4 regions of the Brevibacillus sp. SIMBA_040 genome follow, and region 3 is predicted to be linked to each of the others. Evidence: riboswitches for the same ligand, from Rfam matches in the RefSeq annotation. Region 3 holds a riboswitch; each other region holds the start of a gene.
What was found. A riboswitch is a leader RNA that binds a small molecule or an ion and turns the genes downstream of it on or off. The one in region 3 is predicted to bind S-adenosylmethionine.

Region 1 (5,353 bases), on a different contig from region 3:
ACCAGCTTGGGTCGTCCGTATATGTATCCGATCTACCCGGTTCGTTTCTCGGATTGGAAAGACGGCTTTATTCGTGCACCACTATCTTCCCTGACTGAGCGAAACCATTTTTTCTCGCCCAAAAAAGTACGTCGTTTTGATCGTGACAAGGCAAAAGAAAAGAAAGACATCGACGAGTAAGAGAGGCTCTTATGGACACCAATATTGAGGTAAAAAAAGGGAACACGATATCAGCGTTTCTGGCTGGATTTATGGTTCATGGTACCCAACTTGGAGTCGGGGTTCTTGGTTTTCAGCGTGTCATCGCAAAGGAGTCAGGACATGATGCGTGGATATCGGTCATTATGGCCGGGCTATTTACCCATCTGACCGTATGGGTGATTGTGAAGACCTTGCAGAAATACCCCTCGTCAGACATATACGGAATCCAGAACGACGTGTTTGGAAAGTGGATCGGGACGTGCTTAGGAGTCGTTTATTTGACGTATTTTTTTATGTCAGCGGGTGTGGTATTACGTACCTACATCGAAGTGGTGCAGACATGGGTGTTTCCGAATTTGCCGACATGGATATTGTCAGCGATCATTCTCATTCTTGCTTTTTACACGGTCTTGGGAGGGATTCGTGTAGTCGCTGGCTATACGTTCTTTTCAGTGGCGGTCACGATTTGGCTCATATGTGACCTGTACTTTCCGCTACAATTTGCACAGTGGGAGTATTTATTTCCGATTTTGGATACGAACATGGAGCAGCTTTTCAAAGGCATGGTAGCAATGTCGTTGACCAGTATCGGCTTCGAAGTCATCTATGCCGTGTACCCGTATGTGCAAAATAAGGAAAGAGTGGTTAGCAGCACACAATGGGCCATACTCGTTACCTATTTGATCTATACGTTAGTCATGGTCGTGTCGCTGGTCTTTTTTAGTCAAGGACAGTTAATGAGAACGATCTGGGCGACGCTCAATCTGAAAAAAATGGTGTACATGCCTATTATGGAGAGGTTTGAGCTTGTAGGCATTTCCATGTGGCTACTCGTGGTTCTGCCAAACATCATGATCTTTCTCTGGGCTTCTGCACGTGGGATCAAACGATTGTTTGGCTGGAATCTGCGCAAATCGTTGTATTGGATTTTACCTATCATTTACATCGCTTCACTGGCACTTCTCACCAGACAGGAGATGAATCGGCTCAACGACATTTACTCCAAAATCGGAATGTATGTCGCCTACATATATCCGTATTTTTTGTATTTAATGGTCATCATAAAGCAGCGTGCCAAGCGAGCGAAGGAGGGTGCGTCAGATGCATCTATACCCGAATAGCCAGAAAAAATGGTTCATGCATTATTGGGCTATGTGGTGCTCCCTAATCTTGATGATGACAGGCTGCTCGGACAGGCAGATTTTTGACGAGACGGGCCTCGCTACCGTAGTTGGTTATGACCAGTTGAAAGATAAAAATATTCGCGCCACCATCGTGATGCCCTCGATCAATCCGGAAGCAAAGGAAAAAATTCAAGTGATTTCTGCTGTGGGCGAAACCAGTAAAGGAATTCGCGACCGTACGAATTTGCAATCAGATAAGCGGATACTGGGAGGGCAAATACGCGTAGCCCTGTACAACGAGCATTTTGCCCGAAATGGAATTGGCAGCATTATTGATACGCTGTATCGGGATTCCTCTCTTTCCAGCAGAGTCTACCTCTGTGTATATGATGGAGATACTTATGATCTCTTGACATACCCGTATAAGGAAGAAGGAAATATCGGGATCTATATGTATAGAATGATTGAACAAAATATAAAAGGAGAAAAAATCCCTTCGTCTACCATGCATGAATTTTTCAGGGCTTACTATGATACAGGGATCGACCCAATCATGCCCTTTATTACGCGAAAAGGAGACGAATTGATGATTAAAGGGGTCGCCTTGTTTCGCGGCGATCGCTATGTGGGATGGATCTCGCCTAAGGAAGCTTTTCTGATCAAGCTTATTCATGGCAAGTTCAAAATTGGTAGCTATGATACCTCAGTGCCTGCTCAGATTTTCGGTCAGACCCCAAAGGATCAAAGTAATAAAAAAGATAAAGTACAGCTCGTCTTTGATACCATTTCAAGTGTCTCCAAAATCAAGCTGGAGCAAGCATCCCCTCCGCACTTTAATGTCCATGTTCGCTTGCATGCACGTATTCTTGAGATGACGCTTCCGTTGAAGCTGGAGGACCCCAAGATGATGAAGATTATGGAAAGGGCGTTGGAGCAGGAGATCGAACAGGAGCTGCAAAAGGTAATCAAAAAACTGCAAGCGATGGGTGTCGATCCTGCTGGCTTCGGCATCGTGTATCGTGCGAATCAGAGGGGCATGTCCGAGATGACCGTAAACGAATGGAGGAAGATGTTTAAGGACGCACAGTTTCAATTTCATGTGAAAGCAACCATCATCCGAAATGGCGTCATGGATTAGAAAAAACTTTTACCTACTATTACTATTGACTTACTATTTTCAAAAGCGATATAATCCGACTTGTATCATGAAAATATGCAAAACGAACATAATATACGTGGAAATCTTTCTTATCAAGAGAGGCGGAGGGACAGGCCCTATGAAGCCCGGCAACCGGTCTATTTTCGAATAGACGTCGCGGTGCCAATTCCTACAAGATTGATTGGATCTTGATAGATGAGAAGGGTGGATGCGAACGTATAAATTGCGTTGCAGCCCCTTTTTCGTTTGATGAAAAAGGGGCTCGTTTGTTTTTAACGGGAGGTGGAAATGGTTGATTCAACTGCGAGAGCTGCATAAGAGCTATCTGGTACAGGGAAATAAAATCCCTGCATTACTGGGGATTAACCTCTCAATCAAAAAGGGAGAGATATATGGGATTATTGGCCATTCCGGTGCGGGGAAAAGTACATTAATTCGTTGTATGAATCTGCTGGAGCGGCCAACTACAGGCGAGGTCATCATTGACGGTGTTGATTTGACCAAGCTGGATGATCGGAGGCTGCAGGAGCAGCGCCGTCACGTCGGTATGATTTTTCAACACTTTAATTTGCTGTCATCGGCTACGGTTGGTGAAAACGTCGCTTTTCCGTTGAAGCTGGCAAAGCGCCCCAAAGCCGAGATCAAGAAAAAGGTGGACGAACTATTAAAGCTGGTGGGCCTTGAGGATCATCGGGACAAATATCCGGCACAGCTGTCAGGCGGACAGAAGCAGCGGGTAGGGATTGCACGGGCTTTGGCGAACGACCCGAAGGTACTCTTGTGTGATGAAGCTACATCGGCGCTCGATCCACAGACGACCAACTCCATTTTGGCGCTGCTCCTCGATATTAATCGCAAGCTGGGGCTGACTATCGTACTCATTACACATGAGATGCAGGTCATCCGCTCCATTTGTGATCGGGTAGGTGTTATTGACGGTGGCCTGATTGTAGAGGAAGGCGATGTGCTTGAAGTATTCCTCAAGCCGAAGCACCCGACCACACAGGAATTTGTAGAGCAGGTGGCTGATTCTCATGAGCTGCGCGAAATGGTAGCGCATGAGAAGGCTTCCGGTAATCGCACGATCGCACGCGTCACCTTTTTGGGGGAACAGACGTACAAGCCGATTCTGTTTCAGACGATGCAAGAGACAGGTACTGTGTTCAGCATCCTGCAAGGGACGATCTCACGGATGAAAGATACGCCGTATGGTCAGCTTGTTGTCGAGCTGGAAGGCAATGCAGAACAAAACAAGCAGGCAATCGAGAAGCTGCGTGAGCGTGGCCTGGAAGTGGAGGTGATCTAGATGGAGTGGCTGGAACTAAAAAATGTGGATTGGTCTGAGATTGGAATTGGGACAGTAGATACACTCTCCATGCTTGGTTTTTCAACCTTGTTTACCATCTTGATTGGATTGCCGCTGGGCATCATTCTGTTTCTCACCTCAAGAGGGCAGCTTCTGGCCAACCGTGGATTTTATCTCGTCGCATCTTTTATTGTGAACGTCCTGCGTTCCGTTCCTTTTATCATTTTGATGATCTTATTGATTCCTGTTACCAAAGCGATTGTAGGTACCTCGCTGGGAGTACTTGGCTCCATCCCGCCGCTGGTCATCGGGGCAGCGCCATTTTTTGCCCGACTGGTCGAAACCTCTTTGCGGGAAGTAGATCGCGGGGTAACGGAGGCAGCACAATCCATGGGTGCTTCGAATTGGCAAATTGTCTGGAACGTACTTTTGCCGGAAGCCCGCTCGGGTCTGATTGCAGGGATTACGATTACGACAGTCGCCCTCGTTTCCTATACGGCGATGTCCGGGGTTATCGGTGGCGGTGGCTTGGGTGATCTGGCGATTCGCTATGGATATCAACGCTTCCAGACTGATGTCATGATTGTTACTGTTGTTATTTTGTTAGTGTTGGTTCAGATCTTGCAATCGCTGGGGGACCGTCTGGTTCTCAAATACAGCCGCAAGTAAGGTCTTTCCATAAATCGTTTTAGAAGTGGTTTACAAATAAAGGGGGAAATCTACTGTGAAGAAACTGGTTGTATCTGTACTTTCTACTGTATTGGCATTTTCTTTGGCAGCTTGCGGAAGCAAAACAGAAACCGCTCCTGCTCCATCTACAGGTGGCGCACAAGGTGGACAACAACAAGAAGTTACGTTGACTATTGGTGCTACTGCTGTACCACACGGGGAAATCCTGAAGTTTGTTCAACCTAAGCTGAAGGAACAAGGTGTAAACTTGGTGATTAAAGAATTCACTGACTATGTACAACCAAACGTACAAGTAAATGAAAAACAACTCGACGGAAACTTCTTCCAACATAAACCATACCTGGAGCAATTCAATAAAGACCAGAACATGACTTTGGAGCCTGTGACTGCGGTACACATTGAGCCATTCGGTGCTTACTCCAAAAAAATCAAAAGCGTTGATGAGCTAGTTGATGGCGCAACAATCGCACTGCCAAACGACGTAACCAACAACGGTCGTGCGCTGGCTCTTCTCGAAAAAAACGGTGTAATCAAGCTGAAAGACGGCGTAGGCATCAGCGGTACGGTAAAAGATATCGTAGAAAACAAGAAAAACGTGAAATTCAAAGAAGTTGAGGCTGCTATGCTGCCGCGCGTTCTGGATGAAGTAGATCTGGCTCTGATCAACACTAACTATGCATTGGAAGCGAAGCTCGTACCTACCAAAGATGCTCTGTTCATCGAAGACAAAGAATCTCCATATGCAAACTTCCTGGTAGCTCGTCCTGACAACAAGGATTCCGAAGCAATGCAAAAGCTGGCGAAAGAACTGAACTCGCCTGAGGTGAAAAAATTCCTCGAAGACACATACCAAGGCGCGATCATCCCAGCGTT
Region 2 (5,353 bases), on a different contig from region 3:
TGTATTTGTTCCCTTTTCCCTCGACGAGGTGAGCGGAGCGCAAAAGAGACAGATGGTGATGTACAGTAGACTTGGCAACGCCTAATCTCTCAGTCATTTCTTGCAGACTCATCTCTTTTTCCGAAAGCATTTTGACCAGGCGCAGGCGGTACTCATCTCCCAGTACCTTCAACGTTTGCACCAGCATCTGGGACGGACGATACGGGTCAGCAGTGTCATGCAGGCTCTCGTCAGCTACCGGATAGTAAAAAATCTTGGTCCCCGCGTCATTGGCGTGAATGGTCCAAGGGCGGTATATGATTTGGGGGATGAGCAGCACACGGGTAATAGCGGGTTCCGGCGGATAGCTGCCATGTGTCGCCCACTCGACAAAAGCTTCGGCAGAAAGCCTTTCCTGCATCGCTTTTTTATGTCTGCAGTCACGCTCCAGAATACTGCTGATTTCAGCTTCCCGCGGCTTCACGTGTGTGTTGTACCAGCCCTCTATCAGAAGCAGCAAGTGGCTACGCAGCTTCTCCGGCTCGGTGGAGCCAATGTGAGCGATATAGGCCGGGAAAAAGAGGTGAGAGCGACAGGCATTCTGGAGTGCGTAAATCGCTGAGTCACTTCCACGTGCGGCCTTCTGACGCAGGTCTTGCAGCTCCTCGCCCAAATAGGGAAGAGCCTGATAACGCAGCTCCTCCGATGGCAACCCTTTGACATAGGAGAGAAAGGTGGACAGGTCAGAAAACGATTGCTGATGCAATAGTTGCAACAAGGTTTTCCACGTGTTGTTTTGTTTGGCATAGTCTAGCTCACGCAGGGTGACGGGATCGAGCTCATCCATAAGCTGTTGCCAATACTCTGCTGGCTGCTCCAGCGTCGGTCGAATGTCATCATAAGTGACAGCTGCAATACCGAGTGCCGCTTCAAAGAGAGGGGAAAACGACAGCTCGAGATGATAGGTTGTGCGTTCTGTGCCAATATTTAATAGGTTCATGTCTGGATACCCTTTCCAAATGAAATGATAGGTTGATTATAAAATATTCGAATATCATATTCAATGTTTTTCGAATTTAATCGAAACGCACATGAAAAAGCACGTAACTCTCTTAACGAGTTACGTGCTTTTTGGGCGGTGTTCAATTAGCTGACAGTGGAAAGCTCAGTTGCTTTTTTCAATGCCTGCTCCAGATCGCCAATAATATCCTCAATCGCTTCTGTACCGATCGAGAGGCGGATCAGCCCAGGTGTTACACCTGCTGCAGCCTGCTCTTCTTCATTCATTTGTTGATGCGTGGTGCTCGCTGGGTGAATGACGAGCGACTTGGAATCGCCCACGTTTGCCAGATGGGAGAATAGCTTCACAGATTCAATCAGCGTCTTGCCTTCTTTTACGCCGCCGCGAATACCAAAGGTAAGGATTGCGCCAGCTCCTTTTGGCAAATACTTTTGCGCAAGGGCATGATCGGCATCGCCCTCCAGACCAGGATAGCTAACCCATTCAACCGCTGGATGGTTCTGGAGGAACTTCGCCACTGCGAGAGCGTTTTGGCTATGGCGCTCCATGCGCAGATGCAGTGTTTCGAGTCCCTGCAGGAACAGGAAGGAGTTGATAGGAGCTACAGCAGCACCGATGTCACGCTGAAGCTGTACGCGAGCTTTGATGATATAAGCCAGCGGGCCCACAGCCTCTGTATAAACGACGCCATGATAGCTAGGGTCTGGAGTCGTCAAGCCAGGGAATTTACCGTTGCTCCAGTCAAATTTACCGGAGTCAACAATGATACCGCCGACTGCTGTACCATGACCGCCAATGAATTTGGTGGTGGAGTGGACGATAATATCAGCACCATGCTCAAATGGACGGCACAGGATTGGGCTGGCAAAGGTATTGTCAACAATCAGCGGAACGCCGTTTTCGTGAGCGATATCGGCAATCGCTTGCAGATCGGCTACATTGATGCGTGGATTGCCGATGGTTTCGCAAAAGAGTGCTTTGGTGTTTTCGTTGATCGCTGCACGGAAGTTCTCAGGATTGGACTGGTCTACAAAGTGAACCTTGATTCCGAGGCGTGGAAGAGTATGAGCAAACAGATTGTACGTACCGCCGTACAGGCTGCTGGACGCTACGATCTCATCTCCTGCATGCGCGATATTGAGAATGGCAAACGTAATGGCTGCCTGACCAGACGCTGTCGCCAAAGCACCTACGCCGCCTTCCAGAAGAGCGACACGTTTTTCAAAAACGTCCTGTGTCGGATTCATGATCCGTGTATAGATATTGCCCAATTCTTTCAAAGCGAACAAATTCGCTGCATGCTCTGTATCACGGAAAACATAGGAGGTCGTTTGGTAAATAGGGACAGCACGTGAGCCTGTTACAGGGTCAACCTCTTGTCCCCCATGGACTGCAAGTGTTTCTGGCTTCCATTGTTGTTGATCCGACATCATCATCTCTCCTTTTTCTATGGTAGAATGAATGCAATAAAAAACGGAGCCATTCTCCTGAGAAGAAGAAGGCTCCGGTCATGCGCGGGCTTGCGTTCATCTCTCAGAATCTATGGATTCTGCAGGAATTGGCACCGCGCATAGGCATATGCTGGTTGCCGGGTTTCATAGGGCCTGTCCCTCCACCGCTCTTGATGAATAAGTGTGTCAGTTATTGTTGTCACAATTGTATGAAAAACAATGCTTGGCTGTCAATCTTTAATTATGAGTTATCAGGGTGGAATAGAGGATATTTTATCGCGGACGCTGGAGGAGGAATCGAGATTGCAGGATGAACCTACAACAAACCAACAGAAAATAGCGAAGAGAATCGCGTTGATCGTTCTCAACCTGTTTTGTTATGGGCTTGTCATCTATTACGGTATTTTTGTCATCGAAAACGGAAGCGGACTCAGAGAAATCAACGAGTTTGGAAAATGGATGTTTATGCTCGTCTGTCTGCTGCTGGCATCCCTCTACGGTACGCTTCGCATCGTGACATGGATTCGTGAAGGGAAGATATAGAACCGTCACAAATTTGCCTTTGGACGTTCACACTCCGCTGTGGGACCCGTTAGAAATGAGTAATTCCGTATGATATGATGAGAGTTGATCATGATGCGTGTAATGTACATATAGGAGGATAAATGACCATGGAAAATAGCGTAAAGGAAATTACACCTCAGCAGCTTTTGGAGAAGCTGGAGGCAAATGAAAATGTACAAGTGATCGACGTACGCGAGCTGGAGGAGTGGAATTCTGGTCACATTAAACAGGCAAAGCTCATCCCGCTTGGTTTTTTACCGCATCGACTAGAGGAACTGGATAAAGACACTCCGATTGTGATGGTGTGCCGCAGCGGTGCACGCAGTCACTCAGCTACGGAATATTTGAGTGCACAAGGCTATGACGTGGCGAATATGGTAGGCGGAATGCTGGCATGGCCTGGTGAGAAGGAATAGGCATACATAGAGAAAAACGTTTGGGAAAGCAGGGGAGGAAGCATTCGTGAGTGAAGGCGCACAGCCACAACAGGCATCCGGGCTGCAAAAGCACTGGTTTACTGTGTTGGCAGGAATTATTATTCTGGCAATCGTTGGGGTGTTTGGCTACAAGTACATGGCGAGAGAACAAATTCCCGTTATGAAGCCGCTCCAGGACTTTTCCTTGGATAACAGCAACGGGTCTGCCTTTACTTTTTCAGAAGGAAAAGGGAAGGTCCGCTTGGTTGAATTTATGTTTACCAATTGTCCCGATATTTGTCCGGCGACTACCTACAACATGTCTAAGTTGCAGGATCAGTTAAAAGAAAAGAACCTGTTTGGAAATAAGGTAGAATTCATCTCCATTACGTTTGATCCTGATTTCGATACAGCTGAGGTCTTGCAGCAATACGCGGATAAATTTAAAGCCGACCAAAGCGGCTGGCAGTTCCTGCGTGGGGATGCACAGGCTGTAGAAAAAGTGACCAAGGACTTCGGAATTGCGGTTTTGAAGCAGCCAGATGGCACGATCGCCCATACTGCTCGCATGTTCCTCGTCGATGGTGACGGAAACATGCGTCGCGCGTATGGGATGGCAGCCGATATGGACATGGATCAGATGATGAAAGAAATGGTACAGCTAGCCGACTAGCTCATCGTGTTTCTTCATAAGTGATACGCACCATTTTTTCCGTTTTGGTTTCAAATTCAATATGAACGAGTAGCGCCCACCTGCGATTGCCCTCCTGGAGCAAAAGCTTAAACGTCTCCTCAGACGTGGTGGGCGTTTTCTTTATGCGTCCGACGTGCAAATAATCAACGATTTGAGCGTGAGGATGCTTTTGCTTTGTTTGCTGCATGGCGATTCTGCCCCATTTGGCATAAGGGGGCTGGGCTTCGGCAGGTGGAGCTAAAGACAAGCTCATCAGAAAAACGATCAGGACCGAAGTGAAAGAGATAATACGCGGGAATCTGGAAAAGACAAGCATACAGGGCACCTCCGACACAGGAAATATCGTACCGCTACGAAATAGTGTGTGCACAAACAACAAAAAGTTCATCTGGTCGGTTCTGACAGCGTGCCAGCTTGCTTTTCACCTCTATGGTTAGGTACAATTTTCCAGTCGATAATAAATACCAATTACTTAATATGTGTAGAATGGTGAGACTGGATGAAACGAACGCCTCGCGTTGTGTTACAATAAGAATGGCATGCTTAGTTCGGGTTCCCCAAAAAAATCATGCACGATGAAGTTAGGAGGAAAGAGATTGGGCGACGTTAAGATTTTCGCGATGGGCGGCCTCGGCGAGATCGGAAAAAATATGTACTGCGTCGAGTATGAAGATGAGATTATAATCATTGATTGCGGGGTCAAATTCCCCGAGAATGAAATGTTCGGCATTGATTTGGTTATTCCGGATGTATCCTATTTGGTGGATAACCAACATAAAATCAAGGCACTGCTATTGACGCACGGACATGAGGATCATATTGGGGCGATTCCTTATATTATGCGCCAAATCAAAGTGCCGATCTACGGTGGTCGTCTGACCCTGGGCTTGGTCAAGGCGAAGCTGGAAGAGCACAAAATGCAAAATGACGTAAAGATGATTCCGATTTCGGAAGACACGGAAATTCCCTTCAACCGGTTGAAGGCCACTTTCTTCCGCACGAATCACAGTATTCCGGATTCCTTTGGGGTCGTGCTGCACACACCAGAGGGTATGGTCATCCACACGGGTGACTTCAAGTTTGATATGACACCAGTGGGACAAACAACGGAGTACGGTAAAATTGCCAAGATTGGTGCGAGCGGCGATGTATTGGCACTGCTCTCCGATAGTACGAATAGTGAGCGTCCTGGCTATACCATGTCGGAGCGAACAGTAGGCGATGGCAT
Region 3 (5,353 bases):
GCCACTTACTGGTATTGATATCCGTTTTTCGTTTGCAGATGAAACGACGCTTGAAGTCGAAGCATCTGTAAAAACCACCGGGAAAACAGGCGTGGAGATGGAAGCGCTGACTGCTGTCAGTGTGGCAGCCCTAACTGTATATGACATGTGTAAGGCAATGGACAAAGGAATGGTAATTGGACCTACAAGCCTCCTCAAAAAGACAGGCGGAAAAAGCGGCGACTTCATGCGAGGAGAGAAGTAACTCATGAAAGAGAAATGGGAATCCTATCCGAGCAGCATTCGGCTATTGGCGATTGCTGCCGTCATTTTCTCTACAGGAATGGCATGTATATGGCCGCTTGTAACGATCTATATTCACGATTTCTTAGGAAAGCCGCTTACTGTTGCCGGCTTTTTGTTGCTTTTGAATCAAGGGGCTTTTCTGGTTGGCAGCCTGGTTGGCGGGATGCTGTTTGACCGTTGGGGGAAAATGAGAACGATCATTTTGTCCTCCGCAGGAATCATTCTGATGTCGGTTTGCTTGGGCTTGACCCATGATTTTACGATCTACACGATTTTGTTCTTATTAAATGGACTTTTTTACGGGACATTGTCTCCGGTTATTAATGCACTAGCTGTTGTCATGTGGCCAGAGGGAGGCCGCAAAGGAATCAACATGATTTATGTGGCGCTCAATGCCGGGGTAGCTGCCGGGGCTGCTTTGGGCGGTATTCTGGCGAGCGTGTCGTTTGCCTGGACTTTCTTCGGAAATGCCTTCGCCCAAATTATCGTACTTGCCATGTTTGCCTTTATTTTGCCGCAGCATGTAAAAGCGATGGCTGTGAAAGCGAAGAACAAGGAAGAGCAGCTTACACAGGGTGCTGACAAGACAGGAATGAAAACTCCACCCACTCAGCCGGCGAAAAGGGTTGCCTGGGGAGCGCTTGTCATGCTCTGTGGGGGACTGTTGATCAGCTGGATCGTGTATGTCCAATGGACGACTGTCCTGTCCGCATATATGCAGTCACTAGGTATTTCCCTACGCCAATATAGCCTCTTGTGGACAATTAACGGAGGTTTGATTTTGTTCGGTCAGCCGTTGATCGCGTGGGTCATTCGTCGTTATGCTCGAACACTCAAGGCTCAAATGCTGCTCGGCTCGTATGTATTTGTTCTGTCGATGCTCATCTTGTCGCAAACGACGTCATACGCTGGATTTGTTGCTGCGATGTTCGTTATGACACTGGGCGAAATGCTCGTATGGCCAGCGGTTCCAGCTGTAGCTGCCAAGTTCACACCAGAAGGGCAGGAAGGCTTCATCCAAGGTCTTGTCTCAGGTACAGGCTCCGCAGGACGTATGCTTGGCCCACTCCTCGGTGCCTTCATCTTTCAAAACTTCCAGGCCCAGGGACTGCTGTACATCATGGCTGGTTTGGCACTGTTATCCGTCGTATTCTTTGCTTTCCACAGCTCTTTCCAAAAACGCAGTCACCAGATTCCAGTACAAACCGCAGAAAAAATGTAATTCTTCTTTTTTTATAATGAAAAGGCGCCACGCGCGTCTTTTTTGTTTTTTCCAAACAGGGGAAAACACGCCAGCTGTCGTGAGGAAAACGGAGAAAATGCGAGGATCTTTGGGATACATCCCAAGCGGAGTGAAAAAAGCGAAACACGCCCTTAAGCGTCCACCTTTGAGATGCCTCAGCGAATCCACGACTTTGGACGCGGTTTCGCTTTTTTCACGGAGCTGAGCAGTAACGCCCCCAGCAAGTATCCCAAGAATCCGGAGCATTTTCTCCGTTTTCCTCCCCACCACCACAGCTCAATAAAGTGCTTTTCCCCAGCGCCCCCAGGTGTCTTGACACAAAACACCCGCTCAAGTAATATAAAATTGCTAAAACATTATATTCCGTGTGCTTTACTTATAAAGAGAGGCGGAGGGACTGGCCCTATGAAGCCCGGCAGCGGATCTGTTTTCATATCGATTCAGGTTGAAGAAAACAGATGCTGTGCCAATTCCAGCAGGATCTTTCCTGACAGATAAGGACGTGACGAAGCTGATCTACCCCTTTTCTGTAAAGAAGGAGGGGTTTTTTTGCAGTGTAGAATCATGCAGTACCCGACAGAAAGGAAATGAAGAACGATGCGCATCCAACCCTCCGACATGATTGATCGGTTGCCGACCCAGTTTTTCGCTACCTTGGTAGCAAAGGTAAACAAGGTCATTGCTGCTGGTCATGACGTTATCAACCTAGGACAAGGCAATCCTGACTTGCCGACACCGCCCCATATTATTGAGGAATTGCAGGCCCAGGCAGCTCAGCCGCTTCATCACAAATATCCGCCATTTTCTGGTCGAGTGGAGCTGAAGCAGGCAGTTGCACACTGGTACAAGCAAGAGTTTGACGTCGATCTCGATCCGGAAGAAGAAGTAGCGATTCTGTTCGGTAGCAAAACCGGGCTTGTAGAGATTTGCCAGGTGCTGATGAACAAAGGGGACGTAGCTCTGGTGCCAGACCCGGGTTATCCTGATTACTGGTCAGGTGTAGCCGTTGTCGATGGTCGGATGGTCATGATGCCGCTCACAGCGGAAAATCAATTTCTTCCAGATTACAGCAAGCTATCCCAAGCGGATTTGGAGCGGGCCAAGCTGATGTTTCTGAACTACCCGAACAATCCGACTGCGGTGAATGCACCGTACGAATTTTATGAAGATACGGTTCGTTTTGCTCGTAAAAACGAAATTGTTGTTTGCCATGATTTTGCCTATGGAGCAATCAGCTTTGACGGTAAAAAACCGGTCAGTTTCATGCAGGTTCCAGGGGCAAAGGAAGTGGGCGTGGAGTTTTATACACTGTCCAAAACTTACAATATGGCTGGGTGGCGCGTAGGCGCGATGGTTGGAAATCGTGAGCTCGTTCGTTTGATCAATTTGATTCAAGACCATTATTTTGTGAGTTTGTTCGGAGCTGTCCAAATGGCTGCTGCACGAGCCATGACTGGTTCGCAGCAGTGTGTCCGCGACCTGGTGGCTGTATACGAGGGTAGGCGCAATGCGCTTTATTCCAACCTGCATCGCATCGGCTGGCAAGCACAGCCATCCCAAGGCTCGTTTTTTGCATGGCTGCCAATCCCAAGCGGCTTTACCTCCGTCCAGTTTTCCGATATGTTACTGGAAAAAGCGCATGTCGTTGTAGCTCCGGGGGATGGCTTTGGGCCGACGGGCGAAGGCTACGTTCGTGCGGCGCTGCTATCGGATGAACAGCGACTGGCTGAGGCCGTAAAGCGTATTGAAAAATTGGGCTTGTTTACCCCCAAAAAATAGGTGTTTGCAAAGGATCAGACCACATATGCTGGTAAGCAGCAGGTCTGGTCTTTTTTTTGCGATGAAAACGGAAAAGTGGGCAAGAATAGTGGTGAGCGAAAAAAGTAGGGGTAATTATCAATAAAAATCATTCTCAGCGTTGACAGATAATGATTTTCATTATACGATGTTAATGATAATTAGTCTCAACAAATTACTTGTCATTTATGCAAAGCAGGAGGGTAACATGCGCTATCAGATTAACGGTTACACGGATATGTATACGGTGATCGCCAACGAGCGTAAGGTAGGCGGAGCCATTGAAGCGGGCCAGGTTCGGCTACGCACAGGTGAGGTCTTTGCCAATGCTGTTCTCACTCGTATGGAAATGTCAGGTGCGCATTTTTGCTCGATCGGTTTTGTGACGGAAGAAGGACAGCGACTCATTGTTCACGTAAATGATATCAGCATGATTGCTGATGCGCGTCACGTAAATGTGTGTGAGCTGACCAACGATTGTATGCGAGCTGAAAAAACAACAGATCGCCTGAAGCGTCTAAAGCGCCTCTGTGAATTGAATGAAGGCAGCTGTACACCAACGTTCCAAGAGGAAGCATTGCTTTTGGCAGAGGACATTGGTGTAGAAGAAGCGCTGAAGCATGTGGACCTCTCATTCTTGCCACAGGTAGAAAAAGCGCGTGTCTTCCGTATCGCGTAGATACTTTGATGAATACATAGACCCCTTTCCTTTTTACGGAAAGGGGTTTTTTGCGCCTGTTTGAAGCAGGAATCGTGGTATAAAACCACCAATCGAGCGAACAATCGCTCGACATAGTCAAAACCTATCTCCCCATAGCTAGCGAGGATTGGACATTGTTTAATGACAGTGATAAAACAAATATAGGCAAAATCAAGGGGGAACGGAACATGGAGTACAAATTTTCAAAATCGGTAGAAGCATTATCCTCTTCGGCGGTCCGGGAAATCTTGAAGCTGACCCAAGGCAATCAAGTGCTCTCACTGGCTGGAGGCTTACCAGCGGAGGACTCTTTTCCCATCGCAGAAATGCGTGAAGCCTTTGTCCGATCATTTGATCTCGGAGCAAAAGCTCTTCAATATGGCTTAACAGATGGATATCTTCCACTTCGCGAGTGGGTTGCATCTCGCATGAAGCAAAAACAGATGAATGTTGGCGTGGACAATATGTTGCTGACTACCGGCTCCCAGCAGGCCGTCGACTTGCTCTGTCGTGTCTATTTGGACGAAGGCGACGTCGTGCTGGTAGAAAATCCTACGTACCTGGCTGCGGTCCAACTGTTCCAATTTCGAGGGATACGCGCCATTCCGGTGGATGGTGATGAAGAGGGCATGGATTTGGATGATCTGGCACGTAAAATTGCGCAGTATCGCCCAAAAATGGCTTACGTGATTCCGACCTTTGCAAATCCTACCGGAAAGGTCTGGAGCTTGGAGCGCCGTCTCGGATTGCTTCGTCAATGTAAAGAAAATAATATTTTGATTTTGGAAGACGATCCGTATGGCGAAATCCAGTTTGACGGGCAAGAGCCGTATCGTTCGATTTTCTCTCTCGACGAGCATCCGGAGGACTCTTGCGTCGTTTACACCAGCACCTTCTCCAAGATCGTAGCACCAGGCCTGCGTACAGGATGGGCAATCGGCGATAAGCGTGTGATTCAGATGATGGTAAAAGCGAAGCAGGCAGTTGATTTGCAATCCAGTACGATTGACCAAATTGCGTTGCATAAATTACTGGAAAACTTTGACCTCGAGAGCCATATCGAGAAAATCCGCGCCTCTTACAAAGCACGGATGGAATGGATGAATGAGCTGATGCTCGCTCAAAACTGGAATGGCGTGAAGTGGGAAAAACCACGCGGAGGTATGTTCCTCTGGGTAACCTTGCCTGAGCATGTGGATTCCGAAAAATTGCTTGCTGCTTCGGTTAAGGAAGGTGTGGCATTTGTCCCAGGTAAACCGTTCTACGCCGCTGAAGCACAAGCGAATACGATGCGCCTGAACTATACGCTCTTGAATAAAGAAGACACA
Region 4 (5,353 bases), on a different contig from region 3:
CCATGATTGGTCCAACTGCAATCTCTTCTTGGCTGAACATGTTTACGTACTCAGATGTTTTGTCGTAATACTTCACTACGCCTTTGTTTACTTCTTTCATTTTGGCAAACGCTTGGTCTTCGTTAAATTCTTTGCTTCCAGCCACTTTCGAAGCGCTGTCGAGGATCATTGGGCCAGTTGTGGAGGTGATGCTTGGCAGTGTCAGCTTGCCTGCCAGCTCTGGGTTCCACAGGTCTTTCCAATCTTTGATTTCGGTTTTTACGATGTTTGGATTGTAGGCAATCCCGAATTGTCCAATCGTGTAGGCAGGACCGTAGTCTTCACCCAGTGGAGCTTTGGCAATATCATAAATCTCGTTCAGGTTAGGGATGCGCGTACGATCGATTTTCTCAAATGCACCGCTATCGATACCTTGTTGAGCATAATAGTCGGAAAGATAAATCAGATCGACATCTGAGCTGCCTTGACGGACTTTATTCAGACGCTCTGCATTGTTCCCGATTTCCAGAACGATTTTGACGTTATGCTCTTTTTCGAACGGCTCATACACTTCTTTGCGGAAAAAGTCTTCGGAGAAACCCCATGTAGAGATGACCAGCTTGGTTGGCTCACCCTTTGCTGCTCCACCAGCAGCCCCTTGTTGTGGTTGCTCACCACTGCCACAGCCAGCCAGTGCCAACGAGAGTGCAGAAAAGGATAGGATTCCTGTCAGTAATTTTTTCATTTTAACTTCCTCCATTTCAGGTATCGCCTGAGTCTTATTCTTCCATTGGCTTAGGATTCAACGTTTCTCTGTTTTTATACAACCTGCAACCGTTGATAAACCCCCTACTGTTCCACCGTTCGCGTTTATCTATGCATCAACCACACCCTTATAAAGGTAAAATTTGTTAAAAAGAAAAAAGAAAAGTACCCTTGATTAGAACGTTTCATTCTAAACAAGAGCACTTTTCTTCGTAAACAAAGAGAAGCGACACCCGTTTTCGCCAAAGCTTATGGTCTTCTCTTGAGATAGATCAAAAGAGAAAATCCAAATTACTCTGTCAGGTATTCAGTTCTGGTTCTGTCAGAATAACATTCGTAATCGCCAGCTGTGTAGCAGCGTCGTAGTCTCGTAGTACAGCCTCTATGTTCAGGCCCATTTCTTCTTCCAATCGTTCCCGTAGTCTTTTCTTATATAGAAGAGACATTCGGAAATCGACTTCGAGCTTTAGTGATGGGGCCTCACCCTCCAGCGCAACAGAGCGCGGAGAACGGCGATGTTTGGCATAGAAGGTAATCATTTGGTTCTCGATCGTTACTCTCAGTAGAGTCGTTCCAAATCCGAACAACTCTTTTGCTATCTCATTATATATAGCAGATAGCTTTTTTCTGATTTCATTCGTATCCAATAGTGTCATGGCCATCACCTGTGAGAACATATATCAGGTTTGTTTTTTTCCATTATACATATGTTCTGCTCCTCTAGCAAGTAATCATTCGTATTTTGACTAAATTTATTGCTTGCGACCTGTATAAACTACAATTTTTCAATCTAAATACTTCACTTAGTTTTCCTTGCGACAACTTCCGACAAAATCGTATTGAAAATATTCGAATATAATTCTCTTAGATTTTCCTCTGTCTGCTCATCATTTTTAAAGCCATACTCAAATATTGTGTACTGCCCATTTTTGTTGATAAATCCAGTTGCAAACATTCCTGAATTTGTTGCTGGCGCTTTAGAATATGTTAATGCTTCCTCTATGAATGGATAATACGACTTCTTTGATCCAATAAAAAACACAGGGTATTTCAAGTTTTTATAAAGATCCGCAAATCTGGCACTAGATGCTTCTTCAAGAAACTCTGGCATAATAAATAAAGCGTGAAATTCTGTATCAGGAGTGCTACTCATCTTTCCAAGTTCGATCTCAGTGAACTCTATGTTTTTTTCGTCAACCATAGGAGGATTCCCTACAACGCCTATTTTTATTGTTTGCTCGTTTGGGAGAAGGACGGATTCATCAATGTTCGCACAGCCCGCAGTCAAAAAACAACATGATAAAATGAGAGTAAAAAGGAATTTACACAACGAAATCGCCCCATCCCCTTTTTTACATATAATACCATATTTGAGTTTAACCTGAGAAATAACTTGGCGATTTTCTCGAAAGTTAATATTTTTAAAAACATTTGACAGACATGAACAAGCAAGCTATAATCCAACTAACCGAATCAGATTTTATCGATTTAATTGAATAAAACGTTCTCTTATAAAGAGAGGTGGAGGGACTGGCCCTATGATACCTCGGCAACCTATCTCGATAGATATGGTGCCAATTCCAGCGGAAAACATTCCGGAAGATAAGAGAGGTGTTCTACGACTGTTTCACGATGACAGTTTCTAACCTCTTCTATTTTCAGAAGAGGTTTTTTTGCATACTTACGCAATACCAAGTTCTCTACCCTCTTTTCGGCATTACTTTTCAATATATATAAAAAACAAGGATTGGGGAGAAATTCAAATGAAAAAGACAGGTCTGTTACTCACATCACTGCTACTCGCGGCATCACTCGTGACCGCTTGCGGAGGCAAACAAGAAGCTGCACCAGCAACTGGCGCAGCTGAACAAACAAGCGTCAAGGTTGGTGTAACCGGGGGACCACACGAAGAAATCATGAACAAAGTAAAAGAAGTGGCAAAAACAAAAGGATTGGATGTAGAAGTTGTCGTCTTCAACGATTATGTACAGCCGAACCAAGCCCTCGATAAAGGAAACCTGGACATCAACAGCTTTCAAACAATTCCTTTCCTCGATAAATTCAATCAAGACCATAAAACAAAGCTGACCATCATCGGCAAAACCGTGACTTATCCGATGGGGCTCTACTCCACCAAGCATAAAAAAATAGAAGACATCCCAGACGGCGGTGTTGTCGGCATCCAAAACGATCCTTCGAACCGCGCTCGTGCCCTGCAACTATATCAGGCAGCTGGTCTGATCAAATTGAAGGATGGCGTAGGTGACAATGCGACACCTCTGGATATCGTAGAAAATCCGAAGAATCTGAAGTTCAAAGAGCTCGAAGCAGCATTCCTGGCGCGTTCCCTAAACAACGTTGAGGTCGCTTCGATCAACACCAACTTTGCAATGGAAGCAGGCTATTCCCCTAAAAAGGATGCGATCTTTGCTGAAACCTCTGATTCACCGTATGTAAATGTCCTCGTTGCCAATGACAAAAACAAAGACAATCCAGCTTACCAAAAGCTTGTTGATAGCTATCGTTCCGAAGAAGTAAAGAAATTCATCGAAGAACGCTTTGAAGGTTCCGTGCTTCCTTCCTGGTAAAAATTAAGTAAGCAGCAAGGAGACGTTAAGAAATGATACAGCTAACCGACATTCATAAGTCATACAAAGTGGGCAATAAGCAGGTCGAGGCTTTGAAGGGCGTCTCATTGAACGCGGAAAAAGGGCAAATCTATGGTGTCATCGGCTTTAGCGGAGCGGGGAAAAGTACCCTGCTCCGTACCATCAATTTGCTGGAAAAGCCGACGAGCGGTTCTGTTATCGTAAATGGTCAAGATATGCTTTCTCTGAAAGAAAAAGAGCTGCGTCAGGCACGCAAAAAAATCGGCATTATTTTTCAGCATTTTAATCTGCTGTCATCTTACAACGTTTTCGACAATGTAGCTGAGATTTTGCGTATGAACCGCGTTCCAAAGGATGTCATCAAGCAAAAGGTCGAGGATCTGCTCCGACTGGTGGGACTTGCGGACAAGGCAAACGCTTACCCTTCCCAGCTGTCAGGTGGACAAAAACAGCGTGTCGGCATCGCCCGTGCGCTGGCTACCGATCCGGAAATCTTGCTCTGTGACGAAGCAACCTCGGCGCTCGATCCACAAACAACCGAATCGATTCTTGAGCTTCTGCTGGATATTAACAAGAAATTCGGCCTGACCATTGTCCTAATCACACACGAGATGCAGGTCATCAAAAAAATCTGCGATCATGTTGCCATCATGGAAAACGGTCACGTCATTGAACAGGGCTCGGTGCTCGATGTTTTCAGCAATCCGCAGCAACCGACCACACGTAACTTTATTAAAACGATTTTTGATGATGAAGTCCCTGCGGAAATACTGTCCAAGATCAAGCAAACTGGACCTTCTGCCAAAATTCTTCGCGTCGCTTTTCGTGGAGATGCAGCGCTCGATCCCGTTCTTGGAACGCTGTCTGCACGTTTCCCGGTAAGCACCAATTTATTGTACGGCTCGATTACTTCTATCAAAGGAACCGCACTCGGCATTCTGCTTCTTCACATATCCGGTGAGCAGCAAGCTGTGCAGGACGGCGTCGCTTTCCTGCGTGAGTCCGTCTACAACGTAGAAATCGTAACACGAGAGGAGGTAACCCGGTAATGGATCGTTTGACAGAAATGATTCCCGTATTTGGGCAATCGCTGCAAGAGACTGTCATCATGGTGGGCATCTCCTTGTTTATCGCTACGATCATCGGGATTCCACTGGGGATTCTGATTGTCATTACCCAGGGCAATCATTTGTTTCCGAGCAAGGTTATTTATCACACGTTGAATACTCTCATCAATATCGTTCGGTCATTGCCCTTCATCATCCTGATGGTCGCCATCATTCCTTTTACAGAGCTGGTTGTCGGTACCTCGATCGGAATCGAAGGAGCAATCGTCCCTCTCATCGTCTATACAGCGCCTTACATCGCCCGTTTGATGGAAACGGCACTGCTCGACGTCGATCGTGGTGTGATTGAGGCTTATCGTGCGATGGGTGCATCCCGTTTACAAATTATCTCTCGCATCATGCTGCGCGAAGCAAGACCCGGCATCGTCTTGTGTCTGACGATCGCTACGATCGGGTTGATTGGAGCCACCGCGATGGCAGGTGCTGTAGGTGCAGGTGGACTCGGAGACCTTGCTCTGCGCTATGGCTATCAGCAGTGGGATATTGAAGTCATGATCATCACCGTCATCATTCTTGTTGTTCTGGTACAGGTCATCCAATCGCTTGGCAACTGGGCAGCTCGCAAATTGAAAAAAAGTGCGTAACAGATAAAAACCTCTAACCATTCATCGTGTTAGAGGTTTGTTCCTATTATTATAGAAGAAACACGACTGGACAGGAGGATTTCCCCATGACTACTATCCCCTCTTCATTGCTTGAAGACTTGAGAGCCTTAACTGCTGAAGATCGTGCGACTGTAAACGAAACCACGCTACAGCAGCACAGCAAGGACGAGTCTCATCATGCACCTGTACTGCCTGACATTGTTGTCTATCCCGCCTCTACACAAGAAGTCGTCTCCATCATGAAATATGCGAACGAACACCTGATTCC

Region 1: linked by a shared signal. The riboswitch ahead of SB752_RS20500 (methionine ABC transporter ATP-binding protein) and the one ahead of SB752_RS14165 (pyridoxal phosphate-dependent aminotransferase) in region 3 are both predicted to bind S-adenosylmethionine.
Region 2: linked by a shared signal. The riboswitch ahead of SB752_RS20580 (homocysteine synthase) and the one ahead of SB752_RS14165 (pyridoxal phosphate-dependent aminotransferase) in region 3 are both predicted to bind S-adenosylmethionine.
Region 4: linked by a shared signal. The riboswitch ahead of SB752_RS11720 (MetQ/NlpA family ABC transporter substrate-binding protein) and the one ahead of SB752_RS14165 (pyridoxal phosphate-dependent aminotransferase) in region 3 are both predicted to bind S-adenosylmethionine.

What each region holds. Positions count from the first base shown of each region.
Region 1 covers NZ_JAWRXI010000012.1:60,475-65,827, reverse strand. Annotated here, with positions in the region: gene SB752_RS20515 (spore germination protein) at 1-180, shown strand, start outside; gene SB752_RS20510 (GerAB/ArcD/ProY family transporter) at 192-1,322, shown strand; gene SB752_RS20505 (Ger(x)C family spore germination protein) at 1,303-2,463, shown strand; SAM riboswitch class I at 2,571-2,686, shown strand; gene SB752_RS20500 (methionine ABC transporter ATP-binding protein) at 2,777-3,790, shown strand; gene SB752_RS20495 (methionine ABC transporter permease) at 3,791-4,459, shown strand; gene SB752_RS20490 (MetQ/NlpA family ABC transporter substrate-binding protein) at 4,515-5,353, shown strand, end outside.
Region 2 covers NZ_JAWRXI010000012.1:75,540-80,892, reverse strand. Annotated here, with positions in the region: gene SB752_RS20585 (ArsR/SmtB family transcription factor) at 1-979, opposite strand, end outside; gene SB752_RS20580 (homocysteine synthase) at 1,126-2,430, opposite strand; SAM riboswitch class I at 2,524-2,631, opposite strand; gene SB752_RS20575 (hypothetical protein) at 2,755-2,994, shown strand; gene SB752_RS20570 (rhodanese-like domain-containing protein) at 3,123-3,431, shown strand; gene SB752_RS20565 (SCO family protein) at 3,478-4,104, shown strand; gene SB752_RS20560 (YqzG/YhdC family protein) at 4,106-4,441, opposite strand; gene rnjA (ribonuclease J1) at 4,701-5,353, shown strand, end outside.
Region 3 covers NZ_JAWRXI010000007.1:243,372-248,724, forward strand. Annotated here, with positions in the region: gene moaC (cyclic pyranopterin monophosphate synthase MoaC) at 1-244, shown strand, start outside; gene SB752_RS14160 (MFS transporter) at 248-1,507, shown strand; SAM riboswitch class I at 1,902-2,029, shown strand; gene SB752_RS14165 (pyridoxal phosphate-dependent aminotransferase) at 2,126-3,307, shown strand; gene SB752_RS14170 (hypothetical protein) at 3,534-4,004, shown strand; gene SB752_RS14175 (aminotransferase-like domain-containing protein) at 4,214-5,353, shown strand, end outside.
Region 4 covers NZ_JAWRXI010000006.1:35,299-40,651, reverse strand. Annotated here, with positions in the region: gene SB752_RS11735 (ABC transporter substrate-binding protein) at 1-724, opposite strand, end outside; gene SB752_RS11730 (DUF2294 domain-containing protein) at 1,044-1,400, opposite strand; gene SB752_RS11725 (hypothetical protein) at 1,544-1,945, opposite strand; SAM riboswitch class I at 2,251-2,353, shown strand; gene SB752_RS11720 (MetQ/NlpA family ABC transporter substrate-binding protein) at 2,508-3,332, shown strand; gene SB752_RS11715 (methionine ABC transporter ATP-binding protein) at 3,365-4,402, shown strand; gene SB752_RS11710 (methionine ABC transporter permease) at 4,402-5,064, shown strand; partial or broken gene SB752_RS11705 (FAD-binding oxidoreductase) at 5,151-5,353, shown strand, end outside.